DNA from 2 places in the Micromonospora sp. NPDC047738 genome. Region 1 is predicted to be linked to the other one. Evidence: predicted binding sites of a transcription regulator. Region 1 holds the regulator's gene; the other holds the start of a gene.
What was found. Region 1 encodes HrcA, which represses chaperone genes, less so after heat shock. Its sites were predicted from a motif close to GGTTNGCACNCTCNNNNNGAGNGTGCNAACC; they were not measured.
Positions count from the first base shown of each region.

Region 2: a site for HrcA is predicted at 6,079-6,109, ahead of groES (co-chaperone GroES). Genes of this name have one in related genera too.

Region 1 is NZ_JBEYSO010000027.1:30,800-41,430, reverse strand. Features, by position in the region: gene ABZ783_RS29865 (MOSC domain-containing protein) at 1-183, shown strand, start outside; gene ABZ783_RS29860 (hypothetical protein) at 284-1,150, opposite strand; gene ABZ783_RS29855 (enoyl-CoA hydratase-related protein) at 1,282-2,067, opposite strand; gene hemW (radical SAM family heme chaperone HemW) at 2,087-3,310, shown strand; gene ABZ783_RS29845 (DUF4870 domain-containing protein) at 3,354-3,992, opposite strand; gene hrcA (heat-inducible transcriptional repressor HrcA) at 4,252-5,274, shown strand; gene dnaJ (molecular chaperone DnaJ) at 5,348-6,490, shown strand; gene ABZ783_RS29830 (16S rRNA (uracil(1498)-N(3))-methyltransferase) at 6,492-7,226, shown strand; gene ABZ783_RS29825 (SDR family oxidoreductase) at 7,251-8,012, opposite strand; gene ABZ783_RS29820 (histidine triad nucleotide-binding protein) at 8,106-8,456, shown strand; gene ABZ783_RS29815 (serine hydrolase domain-containing protein) at 8,478-9,848, shown strand; gene ABZ783_RS29810 (PhoH family protein) at 9,987-10,631, shown strand, end outside.
Region 2 is NZ_JBEYSO010000008.1:49,481-60,111, forward strand. Features, by position in the region: gene ABZ783_RS15180 (DUF5319 domain-containing protein) at 1-399, shown strand, start outside; gene ABZ783_RS15185 (LuxR C-terminal-related transcriptional regulator) at 418-1,233, opposite strand; gene ABZ783_RS15190 (WhiB family transcriptional regulator) at 1,487-1,870, shown strand; gene ABZ783_RS15195 (molybdopterin-dependent oxidoreductase) at 2,165-3,796, opposite strand; gene groL (chaperonin GroEL) at 3,914-5,560, opposite strand; gene groES (co-chaperone GroES) at 5,631-5,945, opposite strand; gene ABZ783_RS15210 (methyltransferase domain-containing protein) at 6,382-7,602, shown strand; gene ybaK (Cys-tRNA(Pro) deacylase) at 7,654-8,133, shown strand; gene ABZ783_RS15220 (substrate-binding domain-containing protein) at 8,338-9,432, shown strand; gene ABZ783_RS15225 (ATP-binding cassette domain-containing protein) at 9,548-10,357, shown strand; gene ABZ783_RS15230 (ABC transporter permease) at 10,354-10,631, shown strand, end outside.

The DNA.
Region 1 (10,631 bases):
GAGATCGGCGCGGGCGACCCGGTGGAGGTGGTGGAGCGCCCGGCGCACGAGGTGACCATCGGCGAGGTGTTCCGGGCGACCACGCTGGAGCCCGAGCTGCTGCCCCGGCTGGCCGACGTGCCGGAGCTGCCCGAGCCGATCCGGGCGAAGGTCCTTCGCCGCCTGGGCGCCGCCGGCCGCTGACCGGCGCGCCCTCGCCGGCCTGCAACCGCTCACCGACTGCCACCTGGCGCTCGCCGGCGGCGTCGGCCCCGGCTGGCGGCCGCGCTGCCCGGGCCCCGGGTCACGTGGCGGCGAAGACCTCCGCCAGCACCTGGGTCGACGCGGCCCGGCTGCCCTTCACCTTGTCCCAGGTGCCGTGCTCGGCGGTCCACTCCAGGTCGCCGAAGCGGACCCGCTTCACCCCGTGGTCGTCGGCGTGGGAGACCAGCCAGTGGGCGTACCGCCAGCCGTTGCGGCTGTCCGCCGCCGGGACGGCGAACCCGGTCAGGTCGGTCGGTGGGGTGAGGCCGGACAGCCCCCAGTCCAGGGTCAGGCTCTCCACCAGGGCCGTCGCCGCGGCCGGACCGCGCATCGTCGGCGTCAGCCCGACGGTGCAGGCCACCGCGGCGGTCGCGTCGCCGAGCAGCGCGCGGGTGAGGACCTCCGACTCGTCGGCCCACTTCTGGTACGCCTCGGGGTAGGCCGACCGCTGCACCCGCTGCGCGGCCTCGGTGACCCGCATCTCCTCCCAGCCCCGGACCTTCTTCAGCGCGGCATAGAACTTCCTCGCCGCGTAGCGCGGGTCCTGGACCTGCTCGGGGGTGCCCCAGCCCTGGCTCGGGCGCTGCTGGAACAGGCCCAGCGAGTCCCGGTCGCCGTGTGCGATGTTGCGCAGGTGCGACTCCTGGTACGCGGTCGCCAGCGCCACCACCACGGCTCGCTCGGGCATCTGCCGCTGCACCCCGATCGCCGCGATCGTGGCCGCGTTGGCCATCTGCTCGGCGCTGAGCACCACCCGCCCGTCGGCCTGCACGGTGCAGGTCCGGCTGGCCATCGGCAGGCGGAGGTGCTGCCCGAACTGCTTCGTGACGAACCAGACGCCGAGCAGGGCGACGATCGCCACCACCACACCGCCTGCCACGACTGCAACCCGAGTTCGCACCCGCACCCCCTGTCCCGACAGTCCGACAAGCGTACGTCCCGCGCCGCACCAACCGGGTCGTCCGACCGGTTGTCTCCCGTTCCGTCACCGCCCCGCCACCGACCGCGTCCGGCCCCACGTGCGGAGACCCGTCGGCCTCAGTCTCCGGTGGGCACCCAGGCGGCGGGCCGCTTCTCCCGGAACGCGGCCACGCCCTCGCGACCCTCGGCCGAGAGGAAGTACCCGGTGGACCGCGTGGCCAACTCGGCGATCTCCGCGCGCAGGTCGGTCGCGGCCGGCCGGCGCAGCAGCTCCTTGGTGCCGGCGAGGGCGTTCGGCGCCCCCTTCACCAACGAGGCGCAGTAGCGTGCCACCGCGGCGTCCAGGTCGTCCGCCGGCACCGCGGCGGTGACCAGGCCGATCTCCGCGGCCCGCCGACCGTCGAAGGTGTCGCCGGTCAGGTACAGCTCGGTGGCGGCCCGGGGGTGCAGCCGCGGCAGCACGGTCGCCGAGATCACCGCCGGGATCACCCCGATCCGGACCTCGGTGAAGGCGAACGTCGCCTCCTCGGCGCAGACCGCCAGGTCGGCCGCGGCGATCAGCCCCAGCCCACCGGCCCGCGCCGGCCCGGCCACCTTCGCCAGCACCGGCTTCGGGCACTCCCGGACCGCCACCAGCACGTCGCCCAGCATCCCGGCCGGCACCGTCCCGCTGGCGTACGCGGCGGCGGTCTCCTTGAGGTCCGCCCCGGAGCAGAAGACCGGCCCGGTGTGGTCCAGCACGATCACCCGGACCGCGTCGTCGGCGACCGCCGCGGCGAGCCCGGCCAGCAGCTCGGTCATCAGCGGGGTGGAGAGCGCGTTGCGGTTGTGCGGGCTGTCCAGGGTGAGGGTGGTCACCCCACGGGCCGTGGCGACCCGCACGAGAGCGTCCGGAGAGGTCATGCCGGGCACACTAGTGGCCATGCCCGGCGTCCTTCCAGAAGGCGAATCCGTCCCGCGTGACGGATCGCTGCCCGCTGCCGCCCGCCGCGCCGTCGGCGCCCGCGGCTTCGGGGTGTACGTGCACGTCCCGTTCTGCGCCAGCCGGTGCGGTTACTGCGACTTCAACACGTACACGGCGGCCGAACTGGGCGGCGGGGCCAGCCGGGAGAGCTACGCCGACACGGTCCTGGCCGAGCTGGCCCTCGCCGGCCGGGTGCTGGGCGACAGCCCGCCGCCCCGGGTGGACACCGTCTTCGTGGGCGGCGGCACGCCCACCCTGCTCCCCGCCGACGACCTGGCCCGGATCCTCGACGGCATCGACCGCACCTGGGGGCTGGCCGCCGACGTCGAGGTGACCACCGAGGCCAACCCCGAGTCGGTCACCCCGGAGTCGCTCAAGACGCTGCGGGCGGCCGGCTACACCCGGATCTCGCTCGGCATGCAGTCCGCCGCGCCCGGGGTGCTGGCCGTCCTCGACCGGCGGCACAGCGCCGGCCGGGCCACCGCAGCCGCCCTGGAGGCGCGGGACGCCGGGTTCGACCACGTGAACCTGGACCTGATCTACGGCACGCCGGGGGAGACCGCCGAGGACTTCGCCGCCTCGCTGGAGCAGGTGGTGGCCGCAGGTGTGGACCACGTCAGCGCGTACGCCCTGATCGTGGAGGACGGCACCCGGCTGGCCGCGCGGATGCGCCGCGGCGAGCTGCCGTACCCGAGCGACGACGTGGCGGCGGACCGCTACCTGGCCGCCGAGGCCGCCCTCCACGCGGCCGGCTTCACCTGGTACGAGGTCTCCAACTGGGCGCGCTCCGCGGCGGCCCGGTGCCGGCACAACCTGCTCTACTGGACCGGTGCCGACTGGTGGGGCCTCGGCCCGGGGGCGCACAGCCACGTCGGCGGCGTGCGCTGGTGGAACGTCAAGCACCCCACCGCGTACGCGCAGCGCCTGGCCGCCGGGGAGTCGCCCGGCCTGGCCCGGGAGGTGCTCACCCGGGACGAGGCGCACATGGAGGACGTGATGCTGCGGCTGCGGCTCGCCGCCGGCCTGCCGCTGGACGTGCTGGACCCGGCCGGCCGGGCCGGCGCCGAGCGGGCGCTGGCCGACGGCCTGCTGGCCCCCGACGCGTACGCGGCCGGCCGGGCCGTGCTGACCCTGCGCGGCCGGTTGCTGGCCGACGCGGTGGTCCGCGACCTGCTGCCCTGAGCGATGCCGGACCCGGCCGACCCGGAGGCCGGCCGGGTCAGGGTCACTTGATCAGGCTGAGGCTCATCGGATACTGGTAGAACTGGCCCTCGTTGGCCTTGACCCCGGCGAGGATGCCGAACACCACCCCGAGGATGACGGCCGCGCCGACGCCGAGGAAGCCGATCAGGATGCAGCTCAGGATCCAGCCGACCAGGCCCACGATCGACCAGAGCAGCTGGAAGTTGAGCGCCGCGACCGCGTGCTGGCGCACGGTCGGGGACTGGTTGCCCCGGGCCAGCATCGAGACCAGCGGCGGGAGCCAACCCAGCACACCGGCGCTGATGAACATCGCCGCCGCGCCGCCGAAGTGCGCGACCAGGGCCCAGGTCTTGTCTTCGTTGTTGGCGTAGCCGGCGGGCGGCCCGTAGCCGCCGCCGGTCGGGTAGCCGGCGCCGGGCGCGGCGTGGCCGCCCGGCGGAGGATATCCGCCCGGCGGTGGGTAGCCACCCGACGGCGGCTGGCCGCCGGAGGGCGGCGGATAGCCACCGGGCGGGGGATAGTCGCCCCCCGCCGGTGCGCCGGACAGTGGTGCGGTGGGGGGCTCGTCCGCCGACGAGCCGAACGGTGCCGACGGCGGGGTCGCCTCCGGCGGCTGGGCGCCGGAGTCCCCCGCTCCCGGAGGGCGAGGAGGTTCAGTCATGGACGTCACGGTAGGTCCCGTGGGCAAGGGCGCGCCAGGGGGAGATCGCCCGGGATGTCCGGCTGTTCGGCCCAGGGGGCGTGACTGCGTGGCGGCCCGCACCGGGGGTCCGTCGCTGATCATCGCGTCGGCGGGCACGCCGACGTAGACTGGCACTCGCTACAGTCGAGTGCCAGACGCTCAGTCGGCACCGCGTGCCGCTGATCCAATCGGGTGGCGACGCGCGCCGGCGGGCCGAGGCGCGTCAGGAGGTGGGGAGATGGGTCTCGACGACCGCAAGCTCGCCGTGCTGCGCGCGATCGTCGAGGACTACGTCGCCACGCAGGAGCCCGTGGGCAGCAAGGCCCTGGTCGAGCGGCACCAGCTGGGCGTCTCCCCGGCCACGGTCCGCAACGACATGGCGGTGCTGGAGGAGGAGGGCTACATCCGGCAGCCGCACACCAGCGCCGGCCGGGTGCCCACCGACCGCGGCTACCGGCTCTTCGTCGACCGGCTCTCCCGGGTCAAGCCGCTCAGCCCCGCCGAGCGCCGGGCCATCGAGCGCTTCCTGGTCGGCGCGGTCGACCTGGACGACGTGGTGCACCGCACGGTCCGGCTGCTGGCCCAGCTCACCCGGCAGGTCGCCGTGGTGCAGTACCCGAGTCTGGCCCGCTCCAAGGTGCGCCACCTGGAACTGGTGCCGATCTCCACCACCCGGCTGATGGTGGTCATGATCGCCGACACCGGGCGGGTCGAGCAGCGGCTGGTCGAGCTGCCCGGGCCGATCCCCGCCGACGACGTCACCGACCTGCGCCGGCTGGTCAACGAGAAGCTGGTCGGCACCCTGCTGGCGGACACCCCGCCGCTGGTCCAGGCGCTGGTGGACGAGTCCTCGCCGCAGCTGCGCCCGGCCATGGCCACGCTCTCCAGCGTGCTGCTGGAGACGCTGGTCGAGCGGCACGAGGAGCGCATCGCGCTGGCCGGCACCGCCAACCTCACCCGGGGTGGTCTGCTGGACTTCCAGGGTTCGCTGCGCCCCATCCTCGAGGCGCTCGAGGAGGAGGTCGTGCTGCTCAAGCTCATCGGTGAGGCCGAGCCGAGCACCACCCGGGTGCTGATCGGCGACGAGAACGAGATCGACAACCTGCGCGCCGCCTCCGTGGTCAGCACCGGCTACGGCCCCGGCAGCACCATCGTCGGTGGACTCGGCGTGCTCGGACCGACCCGGATGGACTACCCCGGCACCATCGCCACAGTGCGGGCCGTGGCACGCTACGTGGGCGATCTGCTGGCCCAGAACTGACCAGTCAGGGCCGCCGGCCGGAAAGTGGCCGACGACCGCGCAACGCGAGACGAACATGAGGACACGGAACGCAGTGGCCAGGGACTACTACGGCATTCTCGGCGTGAGCCGGGACGCCTCCGACGACGAGATCAAGCGCGCCTACCGCAAGCTGGCGCGGCAGTTCCATCCGGACGTCAATCCGGATCCGGAGGCACAGGAGAAGTTCAAGGACATCAACGCCGCGTACGAGGTCCTCTCGGACGACCGGAAACGGCAGATCGTCGACCTGGGCGGCGACCCGCTCGCGCCCGGCGGTGGGGGCGCGGGTCCGGGCGGCCCGGGCGGCGCCGGGCCGTTCGTCGGGTTCCAGGACATCATGGACGCGTTCTTCGGTGGGGCGGCCGGCGGCAGCCGGGGGCCGCGCCCGCGTACCCGGCCGGGCGCCGACGCGATCCTGCGGCTGGAGCTGGACCTGCACGAGACCGCGTTCGGTGTCGAGGCCCCGATCACCGTCGACACCGCGGTGCTCTGCACCACCTGTTCCGGCGCGGGCACCGCGGCCGGCACCCACCTGGCCACCTGCGAGGCGTGCGGCGGCCGGGGTGAGGTGCAGTCGGTGCAGCGGACCTTCCTCGGCCAGGTGGTCTCCGCCCGGCCGTGCACGGTCTGCCAGGGCTACGGCACCACCATCCCGCACCCCTGCCCGACCTGCGCCGGCGACGGCCGGGTGCGGACCCGCCGCTCGCTCACCGTCAAGATCCCAGCCGGGGTCGAGGACGGCATGCGGATCCGGCTGGCCCAGCAGGGCGAGGTCGGCCCCGGCGGCGGCACCGCCGGCGACCTCTACGTGGAGATCCACGAGCGGCCGCACGACGTCTACTCCCGCAAGGGCGACGACCTGCACTGCCGGGTCACCGTGCCGATGACCGCCGCCGCGCTCGGCACCCGGCTGACCATCAAGACGCTGGACAGCGAGGAGACGGTGGACGTCAAGTCCGGCACCCAGCCGGGCAGCACGCTGAGGCTGCGCGCCCGGGGCGTACCGCACCTGCGCGGCACCGGCCGGGGCGACCTCTACGTCCACCTCGACGTGCGTACCCCGACGAAGCTCGACGCCGAGCAGGAGCGGATGCTGCGCGAGTTCGCCAAGACCCGCGGCGAGGAGGTCGCCGAGCTGACCAAGCAGGGCGGCTTCTTCTCCCGGATGCGTGACGCCTTCAACGGGCACGCCTGAGGTGTCGGCGCCGCTGTTCCTGGTCGAGGCGCTGCCCACCGGTGACACGCTGACGCTCGACGGCCCGGAGGGGCACCACGCCGCCACCGTCCAGCGGCTGCGGGTCGGCGAGGAGTTGCTGCTCGCCGACGGCCGGGGCGGCACCGCCGCCGCGGTGGTCACCGCCGTCGGCCGGGGCACCCTCGACCTGGCGGTCACCTCCCGGGGGTACGTCGACGCGTCCGTCCCCCGGCTCGTGGTGGTGCAGGGCATCGCCAAGGGCGACCGGGGCGAGCTGGCCGTGCAGGCGATGACCGAGGTCGGGGTGGACGAGATCGTGCCCTGGGCGGCGTCCCGCTCGGTCGTGCAGTGGCGCGGCGACCGGGGCGTACGGGCCCGGGAGAAGTGGGTGGCCACGGCCCGGGAGGCGGCCAAGCAGGCCCGCCGCGCCTGGCTGCCGATCGTGGCCGGTACGCCCGACGAGTCGACCCCGACGGTGGCTCGGCGGATCGCCGGGGCGGCCGCCGCGTTCGTGCTGCACGAGGAGGCCGAGGAGCGGCTGGCCACCGCCGAGCTGCCGGAGACCGGCGAGATCGTGCTGGTGGTCGGCCCGGAGGGCGGCATCGCCCCGGCCGAGCTGTCCGCCTTCCGCGCGGCCGGCGCGCGTACCGTCCGGCTCGGCCCTGCGGTGCTGCGCACGTCGACGGCCGGCGTGGCCGCGCTGAGCGTCCTCTCCGCCCGCCTCGGCCGCTGGTAGTTCGGGAATCGGGCTCTGCCGCGGTCAGCTGCGCAGGTAGGAGGCGCCGTTGAGGTCGACGATGGTGCCGGAGGCCCACTCGGCCTCGGGGCTGGCCAGCCAGTGCACCGCGGCGGCGATCTCCTCGGGGCGCGCCACCCGCCGGAACGGGCTCTGCGCGCGGATCGCGTCGCCGCGCTCGCCGCTGAGGTGGGTGGTGGTCATGTCCGTCTCGACGAAGCCGGGCGCCACCGTGGCCACCGCGATGCCGTACGGGGCCAGGGCCAGCGCCAGCGACTGACCGAGCGCGTTCAACCCGGCCTTGCTCGCCCCGTACGCGGGCTGCTCCGGCTCTCCCCGGAAGGCGCCCCGCGAGGAGACGTTGACGATCCGGCCACCCCCCGCGCGCATGTGCTGGGCGGCGCACCAGGTGACGTTGGCGGCCCCGGTCAGGTTGGTCTCCAGCACCAGCCGCCACTGCTCGCGCCACTGCTCGTAGGTGTTGCCGAAGACCGGGTGCGGCAGGTCCCGGGGGCCGTACACGCCGGCATTGTTGACCAGCACGTCCAGCCCGCCCAGGCGTTCCGCCGCCGCGTCGACCATCGCCCGGACGGCGTCCGGGTCGGTCAGGTCGGCGCGGACCACCACGTGGCCCTCGCCGGGCAGTTCGGCGCGTACCCGCTCGGCCAGCTCCGCCGAGTCCCGGTGGTGGATCGCCACCCGGTCCCCGCTCGCCGCGAACGCCCGCGCCACCGCACGTCCGATGCCGCGCGAGGCCCCCGTTACCAGTACCGCCCGTCCCGTCATGCGCGCCATCGTGCCGCACCGGGCCGCGCCGGCCGACAACGGGCCCGCCCCAGGCGGAACCCGTCCACCGGGCCGCTTCCTTACACTGCCCGAATGGGAACCGACTGCCTGTTCTGCCGGATCGTCGCCGGGGAGATCCCGGCCACCATCGTGCGGGAGACCGCCACCACCCTCGCCTTCCGGGACATCAACCCCCAGGCGCCGACGCACGTGCTGGTCATCCCCAAGGAGCACTACGCGGACGTGGCCACCCTGGCCCAGGGCGACCCGGGGCTGGCCGGCGAGGTGCTCGCCACGGCCGCCACGGTGGCCGAGGAGGAGGGGCTGCTCGCGGACGGCTTTCGGCTGATGTTCAACACCGGGGCGTACGCCGGCCAGGAGGTCTTCCACGTGCACGCGCACGTGTTCGGCGGTGCGCCGCTCGGCCCGATGCTCTGCCGCTGAGGCCGTCCCTAGACTGCACGCATGATCACGGTGCATGACCGGCTCGACCGGATGGTGCGGCAGGCGCAGGTCCAGGGACGGATCCCGGCGGTCTCGGCCGCCCTGCACCGCGCGGACCGGCCGCTCTGGACCTGCACGGTCGGCGGGACCGGCAACGACAACCCGCTCGGCCCGGAGACGGTGTTCCGGATCGGCTCGGTCACCAAGACCTTCACCGCCGTGCTGGTCATGCAGTGCCGCGACGACGGGCTGCTCGACCTGGACGACCCGATCGGGCGGCACCTCGACCTGCCGGCGCACGGCGAGCTGACCGTACGCCGGCTGCTGTCGCACACCGCCGGCCTGCAACGCGAGCCGCATGGCGACGTGTGGGACAGCCTGCGGGCGCCCGGCGTCGACGAGCTGCTCGCCGACCTGGCCCGGGTGGAGCGGGTGCTGCCGACCGGCCGCCGTTACCACTACTCCAACCTCGGCATGGCCCTCCTCGGCGAGCTGGTCGCCCGGCTGCGGGGCGGCACCTGGGCCGAGGCGCTCGCCGAGCGGGTGCTCGTCCCGCTCGGGCTGACCGGGACCGGCCTCACCCCGGGCGAGCGGGCGGCGACCGGGTTCCTGGTCGACGCGTACTCCGACGAGGCGCACCCGGAACCGCCGACCGACTTCGGCGCGGTGGCCCCGGCGGCGCAGCTCTGGAGCACCGCGCCGGACATGGCGCGCTGGGCCGCCTTCCTGGCCGACCCGGCGGCGCTGGACCCGGCCGGCGCGGTGCTCGCCCCGGCGACCCTCGACGAGATGCGCTGGCCGCTCACCACGACCGACGAGACGGTGTGGGCCGCCGGCTTCGGGCTCGGCCTGATCCTGGTGCCGCAGCCGCAACGGGTGGTGCACGTGGGGCACGACGGGGCGATGCCCGGTTTCCTGGCCGCCGTCTATGGCCGGCGTGGCGGGGACGGCACGGCCGGCGCGATGGGCTGCGCCGTGCTCGGCTCGTCCGGCACGGGCGTGCCGGTGTTCGAGCTGCCCCACCAGCTGCTCGCCGCCGCCGCCGAGCACGACCCGGCGGAGATCGAGCCGTGGCGCCCGGGCCCGCCCGCCCCGGCGCACCTGCGTGGGGTGCTGGGCCGCTGGTGGGGCGAGGGCTTCGAGTACGTCTTCTCCTGGCACGACGGGACGCTGCGGGCCCGGGGCGCGGACGACCCGGCCGGCAAGCCGCCGGCGGTCTTCGCCCCGCTCCCGGACCGGCCGGACGTGTTCCGGACCGTGGCCGGCCGGGAGGTGGGCGAGCTGCTCCGGCTGACCCGCGACGAGCGGGGCGCGGTGGTCCGGATGCACTGGGCCACCTACCGCTTCACCCGCCACCAGGAGACCTTCGACCGGTACGATTTCCGCCGGTAGTTGATCTCCTACCGGCGGAAATGCACGCGGTGCGGCCGGTGTTGACCCGATACGATGGGCGTAACGTCCGACCGCCGTGCCAGCAGGGCCCGGCACCGAGATCGAGAGCAGGTGGCGCAGGGCCCGACGGCCCGACCTATGACCGGCACCCCACCTCCCGGCCCGCCCCGGGTGCAGACCAGGATCACGGTCCCCGACCAGAAGATCATGGTGAACCTGCTCGGCGCGGGCGACGAGATCCTGCGACTCGTCGAACGCTCGGTCAACAGTGACGTCCACGTGCGGGGCAACGAGATCACCATCACCGGCGCGCCCGCGGACAACGCCCTCGCCGAGCGCCTCTTCAGCGAGCTGCTCGAACTGATCGAGAAAGGCGAGACCCTGACCACTGACGCCGTCCGGCGTACCGTCGGCATGCTCGAGCAGGGCAGCGCCGAGCGGCCCGCCGAGGTCCTGACGCTCAACATCCTCTCCCGGCGCGGCCGCACCATCCGTCCCAAGACGCTCGGGCAGAAGCGGTACGTCGACGCGATCGACGCCAACACGATCGTCTTCGGCATCGGGCCCGCCGGTACCGGCAAGACCTACCTGGCCATGGCGAAGGCGGTCCAGGCGCTCCAGGCCAAGCAGGTCAACCGGATCATCCTGACCCGGCCGGCGGTCGAGGCGGGCGAGCGGCTGGGCTTCCTGCCCGGCACGCTGAACGAAAAGATCGACCCGTACCTGCGGCCGCTGTACGACGCGCTGCACGACATGCTCGACCCGGAGTCCATCCCGAAGCTG
Region 2 (10,631 bases), on a different contig from region 1:
CCCATCGACCCGTTCAACGGCGACCCGGCCGATCCGGCTGCCAGCCTGCACGACCCGCGCGCGGACGACCCGCTCGACCCGCTGACCGAGGTCGAGCGGCAGGATGTCCTGGAGGACCTCGCCGACCTGGAGATCTACCAGGCCCTGCTCCAGCCGATCGGGGTGCGTGGCCTGGTCATCGAGTGCGAGGACTGCCGCGAGCCGCACTACTTCGACTGGGACCTGCTCCGGGGCAACCTGCGCCACCTGCTCAACTCCGGGCGCCCGCGGGTGCACGAGCCGGCCTACGACCCGGACCCGGACCACTACGTCAGCTGGGACTACGCCCGGGGCTACGCGGACGGCGTGCACGACACCCTGACCGAGGGCACCGAGGACGACCCGTCCGCCGAGGACTGACCGCCCGGCCGGTGCCGCTCAGGCGACCAGGCCGGCGCGGAAGCCCGCGGCCACGGCGTGCGCCCGGTCCCGGGCGCCCAGCTTGCGGAACAGCCGGCGGGCGTGCGTCTTGACGGTGTCCTCCGAGACGAACAACTCCCGCCCGATCTCCGCGTTGCTCTTCCCCTCGGCCATGCCGAGCAGCACCTGAAGCTCCCGCTCGGTCAGCCCGATGGCGCTGCGGGCGTTGGGCGTGGCACGCTGCGGACCGCCCGCCGGCGCCGGCTCGGCATCGGCCGGATCGGGGGCGTCCTCGCCCCGCTGCACCGGCACCACCGTGGGCGCGCCGCCCGGCACCTCCGGCGGGCCCGCCGACCAGGCCGGCGCCGGTCCGGCGGGGGTACGCCCCGGCGCGGCCGAGCGGGCCGTCCCGCCGACCGCCGCGGTGTCCCGGGCCGGGTCGGTCACCCGGTGCTTGGCCGCCCGTCCGGGAGCGGCGAGCAGCAGCAGGGCCTTCGCCACCGCGCTGGTCAGATCATGGTCGGCACCCTGGATGAGCCCACGCGCTCCGGCGCTGATGGTGGCCGCCGCCGCCTCCGACTCCTCGGTTCCGAGCAGCAGCACCGCGGCCTGGGGCGCCCGGGCGAGCACCCGCCGGACGAAGCCCGCGCTGTCCGGCCGGGTGAGGGCGGTGTCGGCGAGCACCACGTCGACGGGGCGTTCGGCGAGCCGCAACATCACCTCGGGATCGGAGACCGCCGTCCGGACGACGCCGGACAGCCCGAGCCGCGCCGCCGCGGAGGCCAGGTGCTGGGCCGCGATTGGTGTCCGAACGCATACGAGAACGCTACGCACAGTCGTCTCCTCTCCGACTCAGAGCAGACCACGGCGGGGCCGGGTCAGGAGGAGGTTCCGGGCAATCATCAGAACTTTTCCGACAGATGGGGCATATGCCACCAACCGTCCGAGGTTTTCGATCAAAGATGTGTGAGCGCTGGACAGCCCGGGTACGAGGGGTCAGGCCGGAAACGGGTGTCCCGCGCGGACCGCCGACCGGTAGCTGGCCACGAAGGATTCTCCGCGGTGCCGCGCGGGAGGAGGGGTGCTGATGTCGAACGTACGCAGACTGCCTGGACCCATTGTCGACCTGTGGGACTGGCAGCGGCTCGGTGCCTGCCGGGGGAGGGACAGCGCTCAGTTCTTCCACCCCGACGGCGAGCGCGGCTCCTCGCGGCTGCGCCGCGAGTCCGGCGCCAAGGCCGTCTGCCGGGCCTGCCCGGTACGGGCCGAGTGCGCCGCCCACGCCCTGTCGGTCCGCGAGCCGTACGGCGTGTGGGGCGGGTTCAGCGAGGCGGAGCGGCTCCGGCTGCTCGCCCTCGGCTGGGAGGACCTCGCCGACCGCCGGCACACCCGGGTCGACGTGGCCCGGCTGGAGGCCCGGCTCGGCCAGCCGCACAGGTCCACCGTGCCGGAACAGCGCAAGGTCGCCTGACCGGCCGACACCGGCCATCCCGACGCCGCGTCCCGAACTCCGGGGCGCGGCGTCGTGTGTGCGCCGTCGGGCCGGACCCGCCAGGCGACGCCGGCTCCGCGCGGGGAGACAGGTTCTCGCTCCCTTTCGAGCTGACATCACGAACGACTCGGCACGCGCATGAGTCGTTCACGACATCAGCTCCACAGCGAGCGAGCAGGGCCTCTCCGGCCCCGCGCCGCCAGCCACCCGCGGCGGCCACCCTCGCCGCGCACGTGCCCGTCGTGGAGATCGACCCGGCGTCCGCCGGCCGGTTCAGCCGACGGTCACCCGCACCGTGTGCCAGCCGGTGGCCCCGTCCGGCGCGACCGGCCGCCGCTCCCCCGGCTGGGTCTCGCCGTCGGCGTCGGTGGCGCGTACCCGGAGGGTGTGCTCGCCCGGGGTGGCGGCCCAGCGCCACGACCACTGCACCCAGGTGTCCACCGAGACCGTCGGGGCGAGCGTCGCCTGCTGCCAGGGGCCGCCGTCGACGCGTACCTCGACGGTCCGGATGCCCCGGTGCTGAGCCCAGGCCACCCCGGCGACCGTGACCGGGCCGGCGGTGAGCCGGTTGCGCGGGCGCGGCGTGTCGATCCGCGACTGGGTCTTGATCGGCGCCTGCGCCGACCACCCGCGCGGCACCCAGTACGCGTCGAAGTCGGCGAAGCGGGTCAGCTCCAGCTCGGTCACCCACTTGCACGCCGAGACGTACCCGTAGAGCCCGGGCACCACCATGCGCACCGGGAAGCCGTGCTCGACCGGCAGCGGCTCGCCGTTCATGCCGACCGCGAGCAGCGCGTCGCGACCGTCCCGCAGCACCGCCGTCGGGGTGCCGCAGGTCCAGCCGTCGACCGAGCGCCCGACCACCTGGTCCGCGCCCTCCTCCGGCTCGGCCTCGTCCAGCAACTCCTTGATCGGTACGCCGAGCCACCGGGCATTGCCGATCAGGTCCCCGCCCACCTCGTTCGAGACGCAGGCCAGCGTCACGTAGCGCTCGACCATCGGCCGGGCGAGCAGGTCGGCGAAGCTCAACTCGATCGGCTTGCGTACCCGGCCGTGGATGCGCAGCCGCCAGGTCGCCGGGTCCACCTGCGGCACCACCAGGGCGGTGTCGATCCGGTAGAACTCCTGGTTCGGGGTCACGTAGGGGGCAAGCCGGCTCACCGACAGGTCCGCGCCGGCCGGCACCGGCGGGGCGGGCGCCACCGGGGCGGGCAGGGCCACCGCCTGCCGGGCCGCCGAGACGCCCCGCCGGCCGGCCAGCCAGTGCCCGCCGAGCCCCGCCACCGCCGCCGTCCCGGCCAGCAGGCCGACGTCGCGCAGGAACCGCCGCCGCGGCCCCGGATCCCCGCTCTCCAGCGGCTCCCACCCCGCGACGGGCTCCTCCCGCGCGAGCGCGGCGACGGCCGGGGGTGGGGTGGGCCCGGGTGAGGTGGCCCGGTGTGGTGTGGCCGGGCCCGCCGGCCCCGGATCCACCCGCAGCGGGCCGGCGACGAAGGCCCAGAGCGTCAGCGCCCCCAGCCCGCCGCCGACCAGCGAGGGCAGCGCGTCGGCGGCGTCCGCGCCGGCCCGGGTCAGCGCGGCGGCCACCCCGAGGGCGGCGAACCCGGCGATGCCGGCCGGGCCGGCCCAGCGTCGCCGGGCCGCGAGCACGCCGAGCAGCGCGGCGAACGCGGCCAGCAGCACCGCCGTCCCGACCAGCAGGGCGATCTTGTCGTACCGGCCGAAGAGCGCGATGGCGAACTGCTTGAGCGGCTCGGGCACCAGGTCGACCACCAGGCCGCCGACCGCGATCAGCGGCGCCGAGCGGGGCCCGGTGAGGACGGCCACCGGCTCGGCGGAGCCGATCGCCACGGCCGCGGCGGTGACCCCGGCCAGCGCCGCCCGGCGGCGGGACATGCTGCTCACGCCGACCAGTGTGGGCGCGCCCAGCGGCCGACCGCCAGCCACGTCAGCGTTCCGTAAGCAGATACGGATCAGGGCACACCGCGTGGGCGGTGTGCCCTGACTCAGGCCGTACGGGGATCAGAAGCCCGGGCCGTGCTGGTGGCCGTGACCGTGGCCGTGGCCGTGGCCACCGCCGGCGGCCGGCTCGGCCTTCTCCGGCTTCTCCACCACCAGGCTCTCGGTGGTGAGCAGCAGGCCGGCGATCGAGGCGGCGTTGGTGACCGCGTTGCGGGTCACCTTCACCGGGTCGATGATGCCGGACTTGACCAGGTCCACGTACTCGCCCTTGGCGGCGTCGAGGCCGTGGCCCCACTCCTTGCCGGCGACCTTCTGCACCACCACGTAGCCGTCGTGGCCGGCGTTCTGGGCGATCCAGCGCAGCGGCTCGACCAGCGCCTTGCGCACGATCGAGACGCCGACCTTCTCGTCACCGGTGAAGCCGAGGTCGTCGTCGAGCGCCGGCAGGATCTGGGCCAGGGCGGCGCCGCCGCCCGGAACCGTACCCTCCTCCACCGCGGCCTTGGTCGCCGCGATGGCGTCCTCGATGCGGTGCTTGCGCTCCTTCATCTCGACCTCGGTGGCCGCGCCCGCCTTGATGACCGCGACGCCACCGGAGAGCTTCGCCAGCCGCTCGGCCAGCTTCTCCCGGTCCCACTCGGAGTCCGAGGCCTCGATCTCCTTGCGGATCTGGGCGACCCGGTCGGCGACCTCGGAGGCCCGACCACCACCGTCGACGACGGTGGTGGTCTCCTTGTCGACCACCACGCGGCGGGCGGTGCCGAGCACCTCCACGCCGACCTGGTCGAGCTTGTAGCCCAGCTCCGGGGCGACCAGCTCGGCACCGGTCAGGATCGCCATGTCCTGCAGCATCGCCTTGCGGCGGTCGCCGAAGCCGGGAGCCTTCACCGCGCAGACCTTGAGGGTCTTGCGGATCGCGTTGACCACCAGGGTGGACAGCGCCTGGCCCTCGACGTCCTCGGCGATGATCAGCAGCGGCTTGTTCTGCTGGAGGACCTTCTCCAGCAGCGGCAGCAGCTCCTCGATCGCCGAGATCTTCTGGGTGGTGATCAGGATGTACGGGTCCTCCAGGACCGACTCCTGCCCCTCCACGTCGGTGACGAAGTTGGGCGAGATGAAGCCCTTGTCGAACTGGAGGCCCTCGGTCACCTCCAGCTCCGTGGTGAGCGCGGAGCCCTCCTCGACGGTGATGACACCGTCGCGGCCGACCTTCTCCATCGCCTCGGCGATCAGCTCGCCGATGGTGGCGTCCTGTGCGGAGATCGTCGCGACGTGCGCGATCGACTCCTTGTCGGCCACCTCGACGGCCCGGCCGAGCAGGGCCTCGGAGACCTTGTTCGCCGCCGCGTCGATGCCCCGCTTGAGGCCGGCCGGGTTGGCGCCGGCCGCGACGTTGCGCAGGCCCTCGCGGACCATCGCCTGGGCCAGCACGGTCGCGGTGGTGGTCCCGTCGCCGGCGACGTCGTTGGTCTTGGTCGCCACCTCCTTGACCAGCTGCGCGCCGAGGTTCTCGTACGGGTTGGTGAGCTCGATCTCCTTGGCGATGGTCACGCCGTCGTTGGTGATCGTCGGTGCACCGAACTTCTTGTCCAGGACGACGTTGCGCCCGCGCGGGCCGAGGGTGACCTTGACCGCGTCCGCGAGAGCGTTGACACCGTGCTCGAGCAGGTGCCGGGCGTCGTCCGAGAAGCTGAGGATCTTCGCCATCGGTATCCCTTCGAAGCGACGCTGCCCCGGCCCGGCGAGCCGGACCGGGGCAACGACACTGATCGGTTGCTTACTTCTCGATGACCGCGAGGACGTCGCGGGCGGAGAGCACCAGGTACTCCTCGCCGGCGTACTTGACCTCGGTGCCGCCGTACTTCGAGTACAGGACGGTGTCGCCGACCTTCACGTCGATCGGAACGCGGTTGCCCTTGTCGTCGATCCGGCCCGGGCCGACAGCGAGGACGGTGCCCTCCTGCGGCTTCTCCTTGGCGGTGTCGGGGATCACGATGCCCGACGCCGTGGTGGTCTCAGCCTCGTTCGCCTGGACCACGATCCGGTCCTCGAGCGGCTTGATCGCAACCTTGGTCGCGGTAGTCACGGGCATACCCTCCTGGGGTACTGGTTTCGTTGCCGGTCGGCACGCCGACCGGCGTCAATCTGCCACATGCCACCGGGCGGGGCCGTCGTCGCGGGTGCCGGTCCGCCTGGCGTTCAACCCCCGGACACCAGGGCCCGGGCGTTGGCACCCTCAGGGTGAGAGTGCTAATCGCAGGTTATTCCTCGGCTAGCACTCCGTCAAGGAGAGTGCCAACGCAATGGCCCCCGTGTCGCCCACACCTTCGCCCCCGGCGAGCTGGCAACCCTTCGTCGCCGCCACCGCCGCCCTCCGGGTGGCCCGGCACGCCGCCCTCGCCGGCTCGGCGAGGTGGCGGGGTCCCGGCCCACCAAACCCGCCACGTCGGCGACGTCGCGGGATCCCGCCCCGCCGGCCCCCGCCAGGTCGGCGACCGGGCGCCGACCAGGGCCGGGAGAATGGGCGGATGGATCTCGACCAGCTCGCCGCGCTGCGTACCCCCGAGGGGTCGGCCGCCCTCGCGGCGGCCGCCGAGGTGGCCGGCGGCGACCCGCTGGCCGCGGCGGCCCGGCTCCGCTCGGCGGGGTTCCCGGCCGGGCTGGCCGCCGCCGCGCTCACCCAGGCCGAGCTGCGCCGCCGAGCGGTCGGCAAGTTCGGGCCCGGGGCCGCCGGCATGTTCCTCACCCGCCCCGGGCTGGAGCAGGCCACCCGCCGGGTGGTCGCCGACCGGCGGGCCGCGCGGCTGCGCGCCGCCGGCGTGCGCACCCTCGCCGACCTGGGGTGCGGTCTCGGCGCCGACGCACTCGCCGCCGCCCGCGCCGGCATCCGGGTGTACGGGGTGGAGGCCGATCCGGTGACCGCCGCGATGGCCGCCGCGAACGCCGAGGTGGCCGGGCTGGCCGACCTGTTCACCGTGGAATGCGGGGACGCGACGGCGTTCGACGTGACCCGGGTGGACGCGGTCTTCTGCGACCCGGCGCGACGGGCGACCGGCACCGGGCGGCGGATCTTCGACCCGAACGCCTACTCGCCGCCCTGGGATTTCGTCACCGGGCTGGCCGAACGGGTGCCGCGGACCGTGGTGAAGGTTGCCCCGGGGCTGGACCACGCGCTGATCCCGGCGGGCGCCGAGGCGGAGTGGGTCAGCGTGGCCGGCGACCTGGTCGAGGCCGCCCTCTGGTGCGGCGAGCTGGCCGAGGTGCCCCGCCGCGCGACCGTGCTGGAGGAAGGGCCCCCGCACAACGGCGCCGGCAGCGGAACGGCCCCCTGCCATCAGCTCACCGGCTCCGGCGACGCCGAGGCGCCGGTGGGCGCGGTCCGGCGGTACGTGTACGACCCCGACCCGGCGGTGGTCCGCGCGCACCTGGTCGCCGAGCTGGCCGCGGAGCTGTCCGCGACCCTCGCCGACCCGAGCATCGCCTACCTGTACGCCGACGCGCCGGTGGCCACCCCGTACGCCCGCTGCCTGACGGTCACCGACGTGCTGCCGTTCTCCCTGAAGCGGCTGCGCGCCCTGCTGCGCGAGCGCCGGGTGGGCCGGGTCGAGATCCTCAAGCGTGGCTCGGCGCTGGAGCCGGAGCAGCTGCGCCGGGACCTGAAGCTCGCCGGCAAGGCGGCGGCCAGCCTGATGCTCACCCGGGTGGGCGGCGCGCCGACCGTGCTGATCTGCCAGCCGGTGCCGGGCTGAGCCCGGATTTCGACTCGCCCCGCCGAGCCGGGCGGGGTTAGCTTGTCGGGCATGGCGGGACAGGGCACTCCGGCGACAGCGCTGCTGACGAAGCGCAAGATCAGCCACAGCACCCACCCGTACCAGGTCTCCCCGGACGCGCCGAACTACGGCGCGCTGGTCGCGGCGGCCCTCGGGGTGCCGCCGGAGCGGGTGTTCAAGTCCCTGGTCACCGAGGTCGACGGCGGGCTGACCGTGGCGGTCGTGCCGGTCACCGGGGAGCTGGACCTCAAGGCCCTGGCCGCCGCGGTGGGCGGCAAGCGGGCGACCATGGCGGACCGGGCCGTGGCCGAGCGGGCCACCGGCTACGTGCGCGGCGGGATCAGCCCGCTGGGCCAGCGCAATCGGCTGCCCACGGTGGTCGACGCGTCCGCCCTGGACCACCCGACGGTCTACGTCTCGGCGGGTCGCCGCGGCCTGCAACTGCAGCTCGCCCCGGCTGATCTGGTCGCGCTGACCGACGCCGTCACCGCGCCGATCGCCGCCGCCTGATCCACCCGGGAGTCGCTCCGCGGGCCTTCCCGCACCTCGCGCGGGGAGCGCTCTCAGCCTGGTGACAGCGGCGTTGCTGAATTGTTACCGCCGCCAACAAACTACCGACCTCGGCAGTCTTGCGCTCGTCACACGCACGGGAATACGTTGCCGGACACAACAAACCACCGACCACTCCCCCACCCCCGGAAAGGACCCGTGCACATGCGCAAGGGCTTCCTCACCTTCGCCGCCGTCGGCCTGCTGGCCACCGGCAGCATGGCCGCCTGTGGTGACAACGGCGGTTCCGACCAGGCCGGCAGCGCCAAGAAGCCGAAGATCGGCGTCATCCTCCCGGACAGCAAGTCCTCCGCGCGGTGGGAAGGCGCGGACCGCAAGTTCCTGGAGGAGGCGTTCAAGGCCGCCGGCGTCGACTACACGATCCAGAACGCCCAGGGCGACAAGTCCGCCTTCTCCACCATCGCGGACGGCATGCTCACCAGCGGCGTGACCGCCCTGATGATCGTCAACCTGGACTCCGGCACCGGCAAGGCGGTGCTCGAGAAGGCGAAGTCGCAGGGCGTCGCCACCATCGACTACGACCGGCTGACCCTGGGCGGCTCCGCCCTGTACTACGTCAGCTTCGACAACGAGGCAGTCGGCAAGCTCCAGGGTGAGGGCCTGAGCAAGTGCCTGACCGACAAGGGCGCCAAGAGCCCGGTCATCGCCTACCTGAACGGCTCCCCGACCGACAACAACGCCACCCTGTTCAAGAACGGGTACGACTCGGTGCTCAAGCCGAAGTTCGACGCCAAGGAGTACGTGAAGGGCCCGGACCAGTCCGTTCCGGACTGGGACAACGCGCAGGCCGGCGTGATCTTCGAGCAGATGCTCACCCAGACCAAGGGCAAGATCGACGGCGTGCTCGCGGCCAACGACGGTCTCGGCAACGCGGCCATCTCGGTGCTCAAGAAGAACCAGCTCAACGGCAAGGTCCCGGTGACCGGCCAGGACGCCACGCCGCAGGGCCTGCAGAACATCCTCGCCGGTGACCAGTGCATGACGGTCTACAAGGCGATCAAGAAGGAGGCGGACGCGGCCGCCGATCTCGCCATCTCGCTCGCCAAGGGCCAGCGGAAGGACACCGGCCAGTCGGTGAAGGACCCGGAGAGCGGTCGGGACGTCGCCGCCGTGCTGCTCGAGCCGAAGGCCATCTACAAGGACAACGTCAAGGACGTCGTGGCCGACGGCTTCGTGACCAAGGAAGAGCTCTGCACCGGGGCGTACGCGAAGCTCTGCACCGACGCCGGCATCAGCTGACCCGTACGCGCACCATCCCGCTCCGGCGACGCCGCCCGGCACGGTGCCCACCGTGCCGGGCGGGCGCGCCACCGGACGGGTTCCGAGATCTCCCCTCCGCGCAAAGGAGACCCCCGTGTCCGCAACCCCCCTGCTGGAGCTACGCGGGATCGACAAGAGCTTCGGTCCCGTCCAGGTCCTGCGCGACGTCGCCTTCTCCGCCCATCCCGGCGAAGTGACCGCGCTGGTCGGCGACAACGGCGCCGGCAAGTCCACGCTGGTCAAGTGCATCAGCGGCATCTACCCCACCGATGCGGGTGAGTTCCTCTTCCAGGGCAAGCCGGTGCACATCAACAACCCCCGGGACGCCGCCGGGCTCGGCATCGAGGTCGTCTACCAGGACCTCGCGCTCTGCGACAACCTCGACATCGTGCAGAACATGTTCCTCGGCCGGGAGAAGCGCAGCGGGATCGTGCTCGACGAGCCGACCATGGAGCAGCTGGCCGCCGAGACGCTGGCCGGGCTGAGCGTCCGCACCGTCAAGTCGCTGCGCCAGCACGTCTCCAGCCTCTCCGGCGGTCAGCGCCAGACCGTGGCGATCGCCAAGGCGGTGCTCTGGAACAGCAAGCTGGTCATCCTCGACGAGCCGACCGCCGCGCTCGGCGTCGCGCAGACCGCACAGGTGCTGGAGCTGGTCCGCCGGCTGGCGGACAAGGGCCTGGCCGTGGTGCTCATCTCGCACAACATGAACGACGTCTTCGCCGTCTCCGATCGGATCGCCGCGCTCTACCTCGGCCAGATGGTCGCCCAGGTGAAGACCACCGAAATCACCCACTCGCAGGTGGTCGAGCTGATCACCGCCGGCCGCTCCGGCAACCTCGGCCTCGCCACCGAGTCGGGCAACGGCCACGAGCCCGCCGACGCGACCCCAGGAGCCCTCCGATGACCACCACCGTCGTCCAGCAGGAAGGGCCCGCGGCCGTCACGCCGGCGCCCACCGTCGGCGACCACGTCCGCAGCTACCTCGCCCGGGTACGCGGCGGCGACCTCGGTTCCCTGCCCGCGGTCATCGGCCTCGTCGTGCTCTGCGTGGTCTTCGCGATCGTCCGCCCGGTCTTCTTCTCCGCGGCGAACTTCGCGAACCTGTTCACCCAGGGCGCCGCGGTCACCGTGATCGCAATGGGCCTGATCTTCGTGCTGCTGCTCGGCGAGATCGACCT